DNA from 3 places in the Paenibacillus sp. FSL R5-0475 genome. Region 1 is predicted to be linked to each of the others. Evidence: riboswitches for the same ligand, from Rfam matches in the RefSeq annotation. Region 1 holds a riboswitch; each other region holds the start of a gene.
What was found. Region 1 has a riboswitch for cobalamin ahead of MKX41_RS28505 (S-layer homology domain-containing protein). Riboswitches for the same ligand answer to the same signal wherever they lie in the genome.
Positions count from the first base shown of each region.

Region 1 (4,224 bases):
TAAGAGCTGTAATCGTCTTGTAGAGCTGATCCATTCTAGGTTGGGTAGGAGAAGTCTCTAATGAAGGTAGCACTAGCGGACGGACATCATTCTTTCCACCTGAGTTTCGAACGATCTGATGGAAGGAATTGTTGAGCTCTGCAAGCATCTGTTCCATCTTCGCTTCATCCTTACTTCCGCCATCTGTGAAACGAGGTTCATTAATACTTTCGAACATCAGCTTATCGGATTTATCCTTGAAGCGGTCCGCAATTTGAGTCCATGCTGCATTATAACGCGCCAGCGTTTCCTCATGCTTCTCTTCCATATGACTTACCCATAACCAGGAGTCGTGATGGACGTTAATCATTACATATAACTTGGCGTCCAGCGCCCAGCCTACAACTTCTTCGACACGGTCGAGGTAAGCTTTTTCAATAGTGTAGTTCGGTGCTTCGCCTATGTGTGAATCCCAAGTGATAGGAATACGGATACTTTTGTAGCCTTGTGCGGCGATTTTCTTAATCAGTTCTTGGGTCACACGCGGATTGCCCCAGGAGGTTTCATCCTCACCTGTAGCATCTAGAGTATTGCCAAGGTTCCATCCGGGCTGCATATCGTCTACATAGGATTGGATCTTACTCTTTGGTGCTGCCTTAGCTTGTTGCTCGTCCTTAGTGGCAGCGGCGGCAATGGATGAGAACAAAGAGAGCAGAAGAGCGGTGACAAGGGTCAATGATAAGAATGATTTCTGGATTCGAGTAGTCATTGAATTCTCCTTTGTAAGATCATTTTTGAGGATGCTTAAACCTGACCTTCCTTAGTACTTTGGTGCTTAGATGAATACGTACACCTCCATGAATTCGTTGTAAACGCTTACCAAATACCCTAACATAGAATAATTTCAACGAGTACCTTACTAATTTGTGGTAAATTCATATATGAATTAGTGATTTGCAGTGATTCCAAAGTTATGGAGGGCAATCCAGTGAGCAGATTTCATTACATAGGCTCGGCTACAGAGCTTCCATTAGGAGAAAGAGGCAGTGTACCGTCAGCAAAGACATATAATGAAGTGAAAAATTCCCCGGAGTATAAGAAACAAAGAGAGGCTCTGCGCCTGCAAGGCATAATTCCTTTGGATGACATCGCAGATCTATCTCATTTAAGAGATGAGGACTGTCTTGTATATGACTCGGAAGAAGATGCAGCGGGAGTTTTTATAGAGGAACTTGGGTATTGGAACGATGAGATTCGCAAGCATTTTCGGAGTCCGTATGTGTACCGGATTTCACCGAATTGGGGCGGCTTCTCTGTATCCCCTAAGCTAAAAGATACTCTACCGGGATCGTATAACGCCTCACTCAAGTGTTGTCGGGAGTTATTTAGGCTTATGATAGATTATGGGGTATCTGGTGCCGAGTTTGAGCTTTATACATGCTGGGCTGAGGAAGAAGGGCTCCCACGTAATAAAAAGTATGATCGAATCTTTGATTTGGCCTCTTTGTCACTGGAGGAGGGTTTTGAGCTGAGAGAAAAAGAGTATATTGTGGTTAAAAAGATTTGATATTCAATAGGATTATCGCTAACTACTCGTTATACAAAAAACAAATATTGCATGACAAAAGCAACTATATTAGATATGATGAAGCATGGAAAAATTAATATTAGCAATAGGTGCCAATTATGAATGTTTCGGAAATACAATCATAGATTGGTTAAATGGAAAGCGGGTGTGAATCCCGCGCGGTCCCGCCGCTGTGAAAGAGGAGTCCTTGCAAGGTACCACTGGGAAACTGGGAAGGTAGCAAGGGTGATGATACTTGAGCCAGAATATCTGCCTGTTTCTGATACACCGTTAAACTCTACGAGCGATAGAGAGGTGTTTGATATAGTATATGCCTGCTATTGTTGCGGTTCACTATCTTAAACCTCTTGACGTTATGTTGAGTGGTTTTTTTGTAGTGCTATGAAAGTTTATTCTGTTTTTTAACATAGGAAGAGAAGGGAAGGGTTATGGAAACATGAAGAAAAATAAGTTTTTAGCTTGGTTACTTATTGTAGCAGTATTTATCACGACGTTCTCTACAAGCGTAATCCCGGCTCATGCGAATGAAGCAATTGCCGATAGTGCAGTTGTAACAACAGAGGTTGATCAAGCTCTAGTAGAGCAGATTAATGCGCTAGTACAAGAGCCAGATACAGAGAAGCCTACGATTTCAATAGAAGGTATACAAGATAAACAGGAAGTATCCAGTAAAGATGTGAGCTTCAAAGTAGTGGTTACAGACAATGTCTATAAAGACATTATTCCAGTAGTAAAGCTGAACCAAGTCGTTCTGTCAGCTACTAATGGTGAGTACAAAGCATCTCTAAACCCAGGTAGTAACGTAATCGCAGTAACAGCTATAGATGGCGCAGGAAACAAAGCAGATAATGTAACCTATCAGGTTACTTATAAAATCACTGCTAAAGAACAGTTAGATAAAAGCTTGGCCTACATCGTTAACACCGTAAAGAATCCTTCATTTGGAACAGGTAGCGGAGAATGGTCGATTCTTTCTCTAGCACGTGCGAACTACAAAGTACCAAGTGGTTATTATGATCTCTACTACAATAATGTAACTAAGATGGTTGAAAGTTTATTGGCAACAAATAATGGTAAACTCCACCCATATTTCAGTACAGAGAATTCCAGAGGGATTCTAGGTCTTGCATCTATCGGAAAAGATATCACGAATGTTGCAGGATATGATCTGAGAACTGCGCTCGCTGATTATCAATTGGTTAAGAATCAAGGGATTAATGCTCCTATATTTGCTCTGATTGCCTTAGATACTCGAAATTACGATATTCCTGTAGTTGAAGGGGATAAAGAGCAAACCACAAGAGAAAAACTGATTCAGCTCATTTTAAGTAAAGAAATAACCAATGGTGGATGGGCTTTTTTTGGTTCTCGGGCCGAAGTCGATATGACTGGAATGGCCGTACAAGCTCTTGCGCCTTATTATGATAATCCGAATGTAAAAGCTGCTGTGGATCGGGCAGTCGCATGGTTGAAAGATAACCAAAACAGTCAAGGTGGATATTCAAGTAGCGAAAGCATCGCACAAGCTATTGTTGCTTTAACAGCAATTGGCATAGATCCACACAGTGACCCAAGGTTTGTTAAAGAGGGTAAATCCCTAATTGATGCGTTATTAGCCAACTCTGGACCTGATGGTGGCTTTAAGAGTAGACCAACAGGAGCAGTAAATGGTATGGCAACAGATCAAGGTACATATGCACTGGTTGCTTATGATCGTCTGATCAATCATAAGAATCGTCTATATGATATGTCTGACGAAAAGCCGGGACCTGTTCAACCAGAAGATCCGAAAGAAAAAGAAATAGAGTTACCTTCGGGTGATAAGCCGGAAGTTGTAATCAAAGATGATGCTCATGATTATATCATTCCGATCAGCTCTGGAGACAGCAACAAGGAAATAACGGTAGTTATTCCTAAAGATCAACAATCGAAGGTTAGTGTCAGTTTACTTAGTAACAGCGATCTTCCTCAGATAGAGGCTACCAAAGGTGACGTATCTGTAGTCATTCCAAAGGGTGCAAAAGTTACAAGTGGGGATGCCTCTGCGATTGAATTGATCTCTCCTTTAACAGGCACAGAATCTGAAATAAAAGATAGTCTGAACCAGGTTATTTCTCAGGACAAGAAGCTGGAGAACATTATCCAAGCTTTTTCCATGGGTGGCAATGCAAAGGTAGAATTCAGTCACTTTATTACGTTAACCTTTAAGGACCTTAAAGGAAAAGATGTAGCCTATATTCAAGACGGCACACCTCATGCGATTCAAAAATTTGCAAGTGACGCCTTAGGTTTGGCAAGCGGCAAGTCAGAGTATGCATATGATAATGGAAATGATTTAATCGTAAAAACCAATCACTTCACTGATTACATTGCGTACACCTCCAGCGCAGTACAAACACCTGGTGATGGTGGAAGTGGTACTGGCGAAGGTAACGGTAGTGGCAATGGCAACGTTGGCGGTGGTGGAACCACTCCATCGAAGCAATATGTAACCCTATCCGTGGATAAGCTTACGATCAATAAGGGATACGTTGTTCCATCGGCACAGATAGAGCTCCAACCGGGTGACACAGTATGGTCTGTATTAAAGAGAGTGCTCGACAGCCGAGGTATCGTCTATAAATATAAATGGACAGAAATATACAATAGTGTGTATG
Region 1 is NZ_JBBORK010000001.1:6,376,050-6,380,273, forward strand. Features, by position in the region: gene MKX41_RS28495 (cellulase family glycosylhydrolase) at 1-748, opposite strand, end outside; gene MKX41_RS28500 (hypothetical protein) at 968-1,546, shown strand; cobalamin riboswitch at 1,638-1,838, shown strand; gene MKX41_RS28505 (S-layer homology domain-containing protein) at 2,004-4,224, shown strand, end outside.

Region 2 (4,224 bases), 2.7 Mb from region 1:
TTACTGGTGGGTACTGTATTTTTCATTGCAGCAGGCAGCTTCCTTTACTTCCGGCTGTATACAGATCTAGATCATGATCGTCATCAATATTCTACATTGTCCAAAATGGGACTTACAGATCAAGAGCTAAACCGAATTGTAACGATACAATTGTCGTTGTTGTTTTTTGTTCCGGTTGGGATAGCCATTTTGCATAGTGTGTTTGCCTTTATTGCGCTTCAGCGGTTGTTTTACTTATCTATTGCTGTGGAGACCGGGGCGGTGTTATTGGGATATTTGGTTGTCCAGGGACTTTACTTCTTTTTTATTCGCAGCCGTTATTTACGCAACTTGAAGAAGAACTTGATCTGAATAATGGGGGTTACGAAATGCAAGCATGGATTACAGATTTTATGGAGCAGTTTGGTTACTTTGGTATTTTCCTGATGCTCGCTTTTGAAAATATATTTCCACCGATTCCTTCCGAAGTGATCCTTCCTTTTGGCGGATTCATGACAACCACAACGAATTTGACCATTCCTGGTGTAATTATTGCTGCTACTTTTGGCTCACTGCTGGGTGCAGTAATTCTCTATTATATCGGTCGTTTGTTGGATGTAAATCGATTGGAAAAGATCGTTGAACGCTGGGGCGGCCTACTCCGGATTAGCAAAAAGGACATCCACAAGGCTGACGCTTGGTTTGACAAATATGGCTATTGGACCGTATTATTTTGTCGGATGGTTCCACTAGTGCGTAGTTTGATTTCGATCCCTGCAGGGATGTCGGGCATGAAATTTGGAGTGTTTATGATCTTCACAACGATTGGTACGCTGGGATGGAATCTATTGCTGGTGCTTATTGGTGCGGCATTGGGTGAGTCCTGGGAAGACATCGCCATGTATATGGATATGTACTCCAACGTAGTGTACGTGCTTCTTGCAGGTGGAGTAGTGATCCTTGGGTATTTGTTCTTCCGCAAGCGCAGCCGGAAAATGAACACCGAAGGTTGAGCCGAGAAGGACATATAGATAAAAGTTATGATTAAAAGGAGGAGAACAAATGGAGCTATTAACGATTATTAAAGCTATTATTTTGGGAATTGTTGAAGGATTGACTGAATTTGCTCCGGTATCCTCCACAGGTCATATGATTATTGTTGATGATATGTGGTTAAAATCGACAGAGTTATTTGGGCAATATACGGCCAATACGTTCAAAGTGGTTATACAGCTGGGGTCAATATTAGCAGTTGTAGTTATTTTTAGAAATAGGTTCATTGAATTGCTGGGCTTAAAGCGCTTCAGCCGCAAGCAGTTGGATCCTGTAACCGAGCAACAACCACAGCTTGAAAAAGGCGGCCACCTGAAGCTTACACAGGTGCTTGTAGGTTTAGTGCCAGCAGGCGTGCTGGGGGTTCTGTTTAATGATTATATTGACGAGCATTTATTCTCTACATCCACCGTGTTAATCGGTCTAGTAGTCGGTGCTGTATTAATGATTATTGCGGATCTATTCGGACCAAAGAAGATTCAAACGGAGAGTGTCGATCAGATTACATATAAGCAGGCGCTAGGTGTTGGTCTGGTCCAGTGCTTCTCCTTGTGGCCGGGATTTTCTCGTTCCGGGTCGACGATTTCTGGTGGTGTTCTTCTGGGTATGAGTCATCGCGCTGCTGCTGATTTCACGTTTATTATGGCTGTTCCAATCATGGCAGGCGCCAGTTTACTCTCACTGATGAAGAACTGGCAATATTTCACCATCGATGCCCTGCCGTTCTTCATTGCAGGCTTTATCAGTGCCTTTGTATTTGCACTATTATCGATGCGTTTCTTCTTGAAATTGATCAATCGGATTAAGCTTTTACCATTTGCTATATATCGCATAGTACTTGCTGCAGTAGTATATTTCGTGTTTTTCTAAATCCGTTATAAGGAATCGATATAACAAAAGCCCCCGTAATCTATTGCAGATGACGGGGGCTTTCACGTATGATGACATCAGATTTAAGACACTCACTTTATCCTTATAATTCTCGCATAAACGCTTACCGTCCTTAAAAGGACGCTGAAGGCGTTTTAGCTTATGGATGATAAGAAAGTATAAGTATCACGAAATACTTTCTTATAATTCTCGCATAAACGCCTACCGTCCGTATAAGGACACCGAAGGCGTTTTAGCTTGACAATATCGGAGACAGGTGCTTGCCGGAAATTAGTAATTCGGTAGGCTTAATAGGGAAATTCGGTTTGAAGCCGATGCGGTCCCGCCACTGTAACGGAAGAGTCCATAGCAACATATGTCACTGGCAATTTACTACTGCTGGGAAGACTGCTAAGGATGCTGACACCGCTAGCCAGGAGACCTGCCTGTTTCAACAGCACTGCTTCACCTACGGAGGATAGGAAGGTGTTAGACGTTAACCATAGGTATATTATGGGCGTCTTTCCCTTTGACTTTTTTAGGGAAGGGCGCTCTTTTTTAAAGGAATGCAAGTGATATCGAGTCCAAAATAAGAAGATGGAGAAGGGGAGCTGCAAAGTGACGAACAAAGTAAAAGTAAGCAATCTTGGCTATCCAAGAATCGGAAAAAACCGCGAGTGGAAGAAAACGTTGGAAGCCTTCTGGGCGGGAAAAATAAATGAGGAAGCGTTCCGTACTGAAATGACAGGAATTCAGCTTCAGCATTTGAAGACTCAGCAGGAGGCAGGAATTGATTTAATTCCGGTAAATGATTTTACGTTCTACGATCATGTGCTAGATACAGCTGTAATGTTCGGGATCGTACCTCCACGTTATGCGTATGATGGTGGCGACATTGGGCTTGATCTTTATTTTGCGATGGCTAGAGGAAATGCTGAGGCTACCGCTTGCGAGATGACTAAATGGTTCAATACGAACTATCATTACATCGTTCCAGAGATCGGTGCACAAACGCCGCGTCTGACCGAGAATAAACCATTGGCTGCTTATCGTTTTGCCAAGTCCCAAGCGGGAATTGAGGGTAAACCTGTGGTTTTAGGCCTTTATACATTCCTTAAGTTGTCAAAAGGTTTTGCATCTGCGGATATTGCGAAGATTGCTGCTCGGTTTCTTCCGGTTTACGTTCAGCTGTTGCAGGAACTGAAGCAAGAAGGAGTAAGCTGGGTACAAATTGATGAACCAGCGATTGTTACAGGAATTAATGAATCAGAATTATCCTTACTTAACTCGATTTACACAGAAATTGCTGAATCCGTGCCTGGATTAAATATTATTCTGCAGACTTACTTTGAAGCTGCTGAACCGCTGGAGGCACTGTTCAAGCTTCCGGTACAAGGTTTAGGTCTTGATTTTGTCCATGATGGCGGGACGAACCTGGCATCGATTGAACGTCTTGGCTGGCCTGAGGATAAGTGGCTGGGAGCGGGTATTATTGACGGACGCAACATCTGGCGCTCAGATCTGGATGCTAAGCTGCAGCTAATCGAGAAGCTGAGTGTACATGTATCACTTGATCGTCTTATTATACAGCCTTCTTGCAGTTTGCTGCATGTTCCGGTTACTGTTCAGGGTGAGGTGAAGCTGAAGGCCACCGTTAAGGCTGCTTTAGCTTTTGCTGATGAGAAGCTTAGAGAGCTTGGCCTGCTTGCTGCAGCCTTAGAGGGTACAGCAGAAGCTGCTGCTGCGTTGACAGCCAGTCGCGAAGCCCTTACGGCCTTCCGTGCACTTCCTGAACGCGGTCGTAAGGATGTGGCTGAGCAAGTTCTGGGACTTACAGATTTACCAGACCAACGTAGCCTACCTTTTGCTGAGCGCCTGAAGGTGCAGCAGCAGAAGTGGCAGCTGCCACTTCTGCCAACGACAACAATCGGAAGCTTCCCACAGACTGTAGAAGTGCGCCAGGCAAGGTTGAAATGGCGTAAAGGCGTATGGAATCAAGAGCGTTACGACGGGTTCGTTCGTGAGCAGATTGCAGATGCAATCACTTTCCAAGAAAAGCTGGGTCTGGATGTACTCGTGCATGGTGAGTTCGAAAGAACCGATATGGTGGAGTTTTTCGGGGAGAAGTTGGATGGTTACTTATTTACTAGTAATGGCTGGGTTCAATCCTACGGATCACGCTGCGTTAAGCCACCAGTTATTTATGCGGATATAGCTTTTATCCAGCCTATGACTGTAAAAGAAAGCGTCTATGCTCAGTCGTTAACTTCCCTTCCTGTTAAAGGCATGTTGACTGGTCCTGTTACGATTCTCAATTGGTCT
Region 2 is NZ_JBBORK010000001.1:3,662,829-3,667,052, reverse strand. Features, by position in the region: gene MKX41_RS16505 (ABC transporter permease) at 1-351, shown strand, start outside; gene MKX41_RS16500 (DedA family protein) at 369-992, shown strand; gene MKX41_RS16495 (undecaprenyl-diphosphate phosphatase) at 1,042-1,902, shown strand; cobalamin riboswitch at 2,161-2,366, shown strand; gene metE (5-methyltetrahydropteroyltriglutamate--homocysteine S-methyltransferase) at 2,521-4,224, shown strand, end outside.
Region 2: it holds a riboswitch for cobalamin, as region 1 does, so the genes downstream of both, metE (5-methyltetrahydropteroyltriglutamate--homocysteine S-methyltransferase) here and MKX41_RS28505 (S-layer homology domain-containing protein) in region 1, are expected to answer to the same signal.

Region 3 (4,224 bases), 330 kb from region 1:
CCGCCTGCCAGTGTTAGACCATCCAGCAAAGGGTTAGCGGCGATTTCTGCAATGATTTCATATTGACGTTCTAAGGTGAAGACTTCTCCATATTTAAAGTTCCATGTCTCGGGATTAAAGCATCCCGGGCAACGATGACGGCAGCCGCTGATGAAGAGGACGGCCCGCATGCCCTCTCCCTCGTTAATCGACTCCGGATAGTATCCGCAAATATTCATAGATGCTTAACGCGATCCCGTACTTCGGCTTGTTTGGCGGCATTGAAGCGGGTCTGATAGTCGCCAGTTAAATAACCTGTAACTCTGCGCAAACGACGGATGTGCACGTCATTCTCATGTGCGTTGCAGGAAGGACAGTTTGTCCCAATTACGCCTTCGTATCCGCAGCTGGAGCAGCGGTCAATCGGATGGTTAATGCTGAAGTAGCTGACCTGTTGTTCTAGTGCATATTTAATGATTTTGATAAAAGCAGATGGATTGCTGCGGGCATTGCCATTTAATTCGACATAAGAAATAGCCCCGGCATTGCAGTATTCATGGAAAGGAGCTTCCAAGCTGATCTTCTGAGCAGCACCTAGATCGTAGTATACAGGGATGTGGAAAGAGTTCGTATAATACTCACGGTCAGTTACGCCCGGAATAGAACCCAGTACCTTGCGATCAATCTTGGTGAATTTGCCGGACAGGCCCTCCGCTGGTGTTGCGAACAAGGTAATGTTGAGATTAAGTTCCTCACTTTTAAGGTCGCAATACTCCCGCATGTGACGCACGATAGCCACAGCCTTGGCATGGACTTCCATATCCTCGCCATGGTGTTTGCCGTACATGGCTTTCATGCATTCCGCCATACCGATGAAGCCAAGCGACAGACTACCATGCTTCAGCAGTTCGCCTACAGAGTCTTCAGGAGCGAGATTTTCGCCGCCTTCCCAGACGCCTTCTCGCATCATGAAATCGGATGCTTTAGCTTTTTGCGCGCTTTGGATGTGGAACCGATGAAGAAGTCCTTCCAGCGCAATATCCATATAGTGGTTTAGATCCTCATAGAAGCCAGCTTCATCTGCGACGGTACGTCGGCCTGTTACTGTGCCGTGTGCCAGACCGAGCCGAACCAGATTCAGTGTATTAAAGGAAAGGTTGCCCTTCCCGGAGCAATGATTACGCCCAAAACGGTCACCGAGCACTCGGGTGCGGCAGCCCATTGTAGCAAATTCCGTATCAGGATCACTTGGATCATAATACTGCAAGTTGAGCGGAGCGTCCAGATTAGCGAAGTTCGGATATAGTCTGCGTGCAGAACATTCCGCCGCTTTTAGGAACAATTCATAGTTAGGATCACCTTGCTGTTGATTGACTCCTTGCTTGCATTTGAAGATTTGAATCGGGAACACAGGTGTTTCTCCGCTGCCAAGTCCGTTCATCGTTGCTGTTAGCAGAGAGCTGATCACAAGCTGACCTTCTGGTGAAGTACAAGTACCATAATTGATGCTGGTAAACGGAATTTGCCCACCGGATCGGCTGGACATGGTGTTGAGATTATGTACCATACTTTCAGCCGCTTGCAGGGTTTCGATTTCGGTTTCCTTTAGTGCAAAACGAAACGCTTTTGGATATAACTCCGCCAGATCGGTCCGACTCATTGTAATCTCGCCCAAAGAATCATTAGCTTGTCCCTCATCAAAATAATCCAGACCCTTGCGGAACAGCTTAGCGAAGGATTTGGTTACATAAGGTGCTAGATCATAGTCGAGCTTATTGGCGGATACGCCGCCATATTGAGCATTTTGCTGGGATTGAAAAATAATTGCTACCAGTGACATAGCTGTCATTATGGAGTTCGGAGGACGAACACTGCCGTTGCCGGTGTTGAAGCCTTCGCGGAGAAGCTTATCAAACGGGATAAAAATGCAGTTAGTCGTTCCGATTGCGTATTGATCCAGATCATGCACATAGACGACATTGTCATCAATGGCTTGCACTAGCTGCGGTGGCATCGTAAAGTTGCGGGCGTACCATTTTGAATATTCACTGCCGAACTTGCTCATTTTACCGGAGAAACTCTCTCCGTTCAAATTGGCATTCTCGCGCAGCAAGTCCAAATCCCGGCTGTCGATAATATCGCGTCCTAAATCAATGAGCTCTTCTAAAAGAACTTCTCGTGCATTTGTTGTACCGTTAAATTGTCTCTCCAACAACGTCATTGTATAGCTCTCCTCTCAGTCTATCGTCCTATCATTAAGAAGTGGGGCCGCATAAGCGGCCGTATATTCATTCTGATCTCATAAAAAAAGCATCCTCTAGCGAGGATGGCAGAAAATGCCCGATGCGTTATGTAAATATCCACACAGATATTTGTAGTGGCCTCTAAGAAGATGACCGCATGCGGACACCGTTCCTGTTCCTCGCAGGCACTCATAGTTGGTGTCGTCGAAACAGGCAGGTCTCCTGGCTTCCGTAGGACCTCTCAGCGCCTTCCCAAAGGGGCTCTTACCCCTCAGTGGCTTCTGCCAGGAGATCTGCCCATCTTAAGCTTCTAAAAGCTTGTAAGGGGCATCCGGTTACAGTGGCGGGACCGCAGCGGATTTTCACCGTACTTCCCTATTAAGCTCTAATTCCGATAAAGGATCAAAGCGCCTGTCTCCACTATATTTTGTTGTCGTTAGATAAAAATAACCCAAGATGTTGTGTTTGTAAACAGTTTTTTAGAAAACCCGCGCGGGGAGCGGGTTCTTCAAAAGTACTCCACAAATGATCCACAGGCTGTCCATAAGTAATCCACAATTGATCCACAGGCATATAAAAAATGATTCATAAATTGTCCGAAAAGATGCCACAAAGAGTCCATAAATGTAGTGCAGATGACCCTAGAATTCATGTTAGAAAAAATACTTGTGGCGAAAGTCATATTTCGGAGAATTTTGGGGAAAGAAGAAGGGGCATAATAAAGATGAGATCATTTGTGGCAGAGCGGTGGAGTTGTTACAATAGAAGGAGACACATACTTTAAAATTCCGAGGAGGTATTCTCATGCCTATTGCTGAAGTAACCGTTATTCCGATTGGAACAGGTAGTACGAGCCTTAGCAGCTATGTTGCGGATATGCAGCGAGTGCTGAAGACGGTAGAAGGGATTACTTATGAGCTTACATCCATGGGTACAATCATCGAAGGGCCTCTTCAGCGTATTTTTGCTGCAGTCGAAGCGCTGCACGAGTCTCCTTTTGCCGCAGGTGCAGAGCGTGTCTCTACCTCACTTAAAATAGACGACCGCCGCGATAAACCCTCCACTAGCCGTGGAAAGCTGGAGTCTGTGGAGCGTAAACTACAGGTGGAATAGCAGTTTGGGAGAGTAGGGAAATAGGGAGAAATAGGCTTGCGTTTCTGGCTGAAAGTTGTATAATATTTTTTGTTTGACAGAAAAATCAGCCTTAAGCTGGTGTAGCTCAGGGGTAGAGCAACGCACTCGTAATGCGTAGGCCGGGGGTTCAATTCCCTTCACCAGCATCCAAAAAAACCTTTTGTGGCGCGGATTCTTGGAATTTCAAGAGCCGCGCTTTTTTGATTCTTCTACCATTCTTTTACCGAAAGAGTGTCTTTTCCGCTTGTAATGGAGTCCCCAACGACCGGGGCCAAAAGGCAAAAAACCTGCACGTGGTGCGTGAGAGCAACATACCTGCAGTACTCACGGAGAATTTATTTTTGGATGTGGTAACCGACGCTGCCAAACTCAAAAAAGATGTGGTTATCCAAGCAATCATTGATAGCCATGTGATCGGGATTGCAAAGTACCTAGGGCTGAAAAAGAAGGAAACAGCGAATCAGGGCAACAATGACAATAAAGTGGTAGTACTCGTAAACGGCAAGAAAGAGCAAGTAAGACAGTTAACCTTACAAAGTGAACTGGAAAGTTAATTTGTCGAGCCGGAAGTTTTGGGCGCTGCTGGCCGTTACCGGCGTAACCTCTCATCATAAAATAAAGTAATACGAGCGAGGGGGAGTTTCCTGATGGATGCTTATTGCAGCTGCTTGCGCTACATGAATAGAAGAGTGCGGATTCTGACTAAAGATGGTAGACAGCACGTAGGCGTAATTACAAATGTGGACAGAAATAATGTTTACTTAAGAACGGAACATAACGGATCTGTGCACACTTCAGCTTTTTTTGGTAATCCTTTTGCTACAAATGACATCTTAACCTTGAGTTTGTTCACTCTGCTGGCTATAGC
Region 3 is NZ_JBBORK010000001.1:6,045,335-6,049,558, forward strand. Features, by position in the region: gene nrdG (anaerobic ribonucleoside-triphosphate reductase activating protein) at 1-218, opposite strand, end outside; gene MKX41_RS27050 (anaerobic ribonucleoside triphosphate reductase) at 215-2,200, opposite strand; cobalamin riboswitch at 2,418-2,652, opposite strand; gene MKX41_RS27055 (MTH1187 family thiamine-binding protein) at 3,027-3,335, shown strand; tRNA gene MKX41_RS27060 (tRNA-Thr) at 3,431-3,502, shown strand; gene MKX41_RS27065 (N-acetylmuramoyl-L-alanine amidase) at 3,467-3,910, shown strand; gene MKX41_RS27070 (hypothetical protein) at 4,004-4,224, shown strand, end outside.
Region 3: it holds a riboswitch for cobalamin, as region 1 does, so the genes downstream of both, MKX41_RS27050 (anaerobic ribonucleoside triphosphate reductase) here and MKX41_RS28505 (S-layer homology domain-containing protein) in region 1, are expected to answer to the same signal.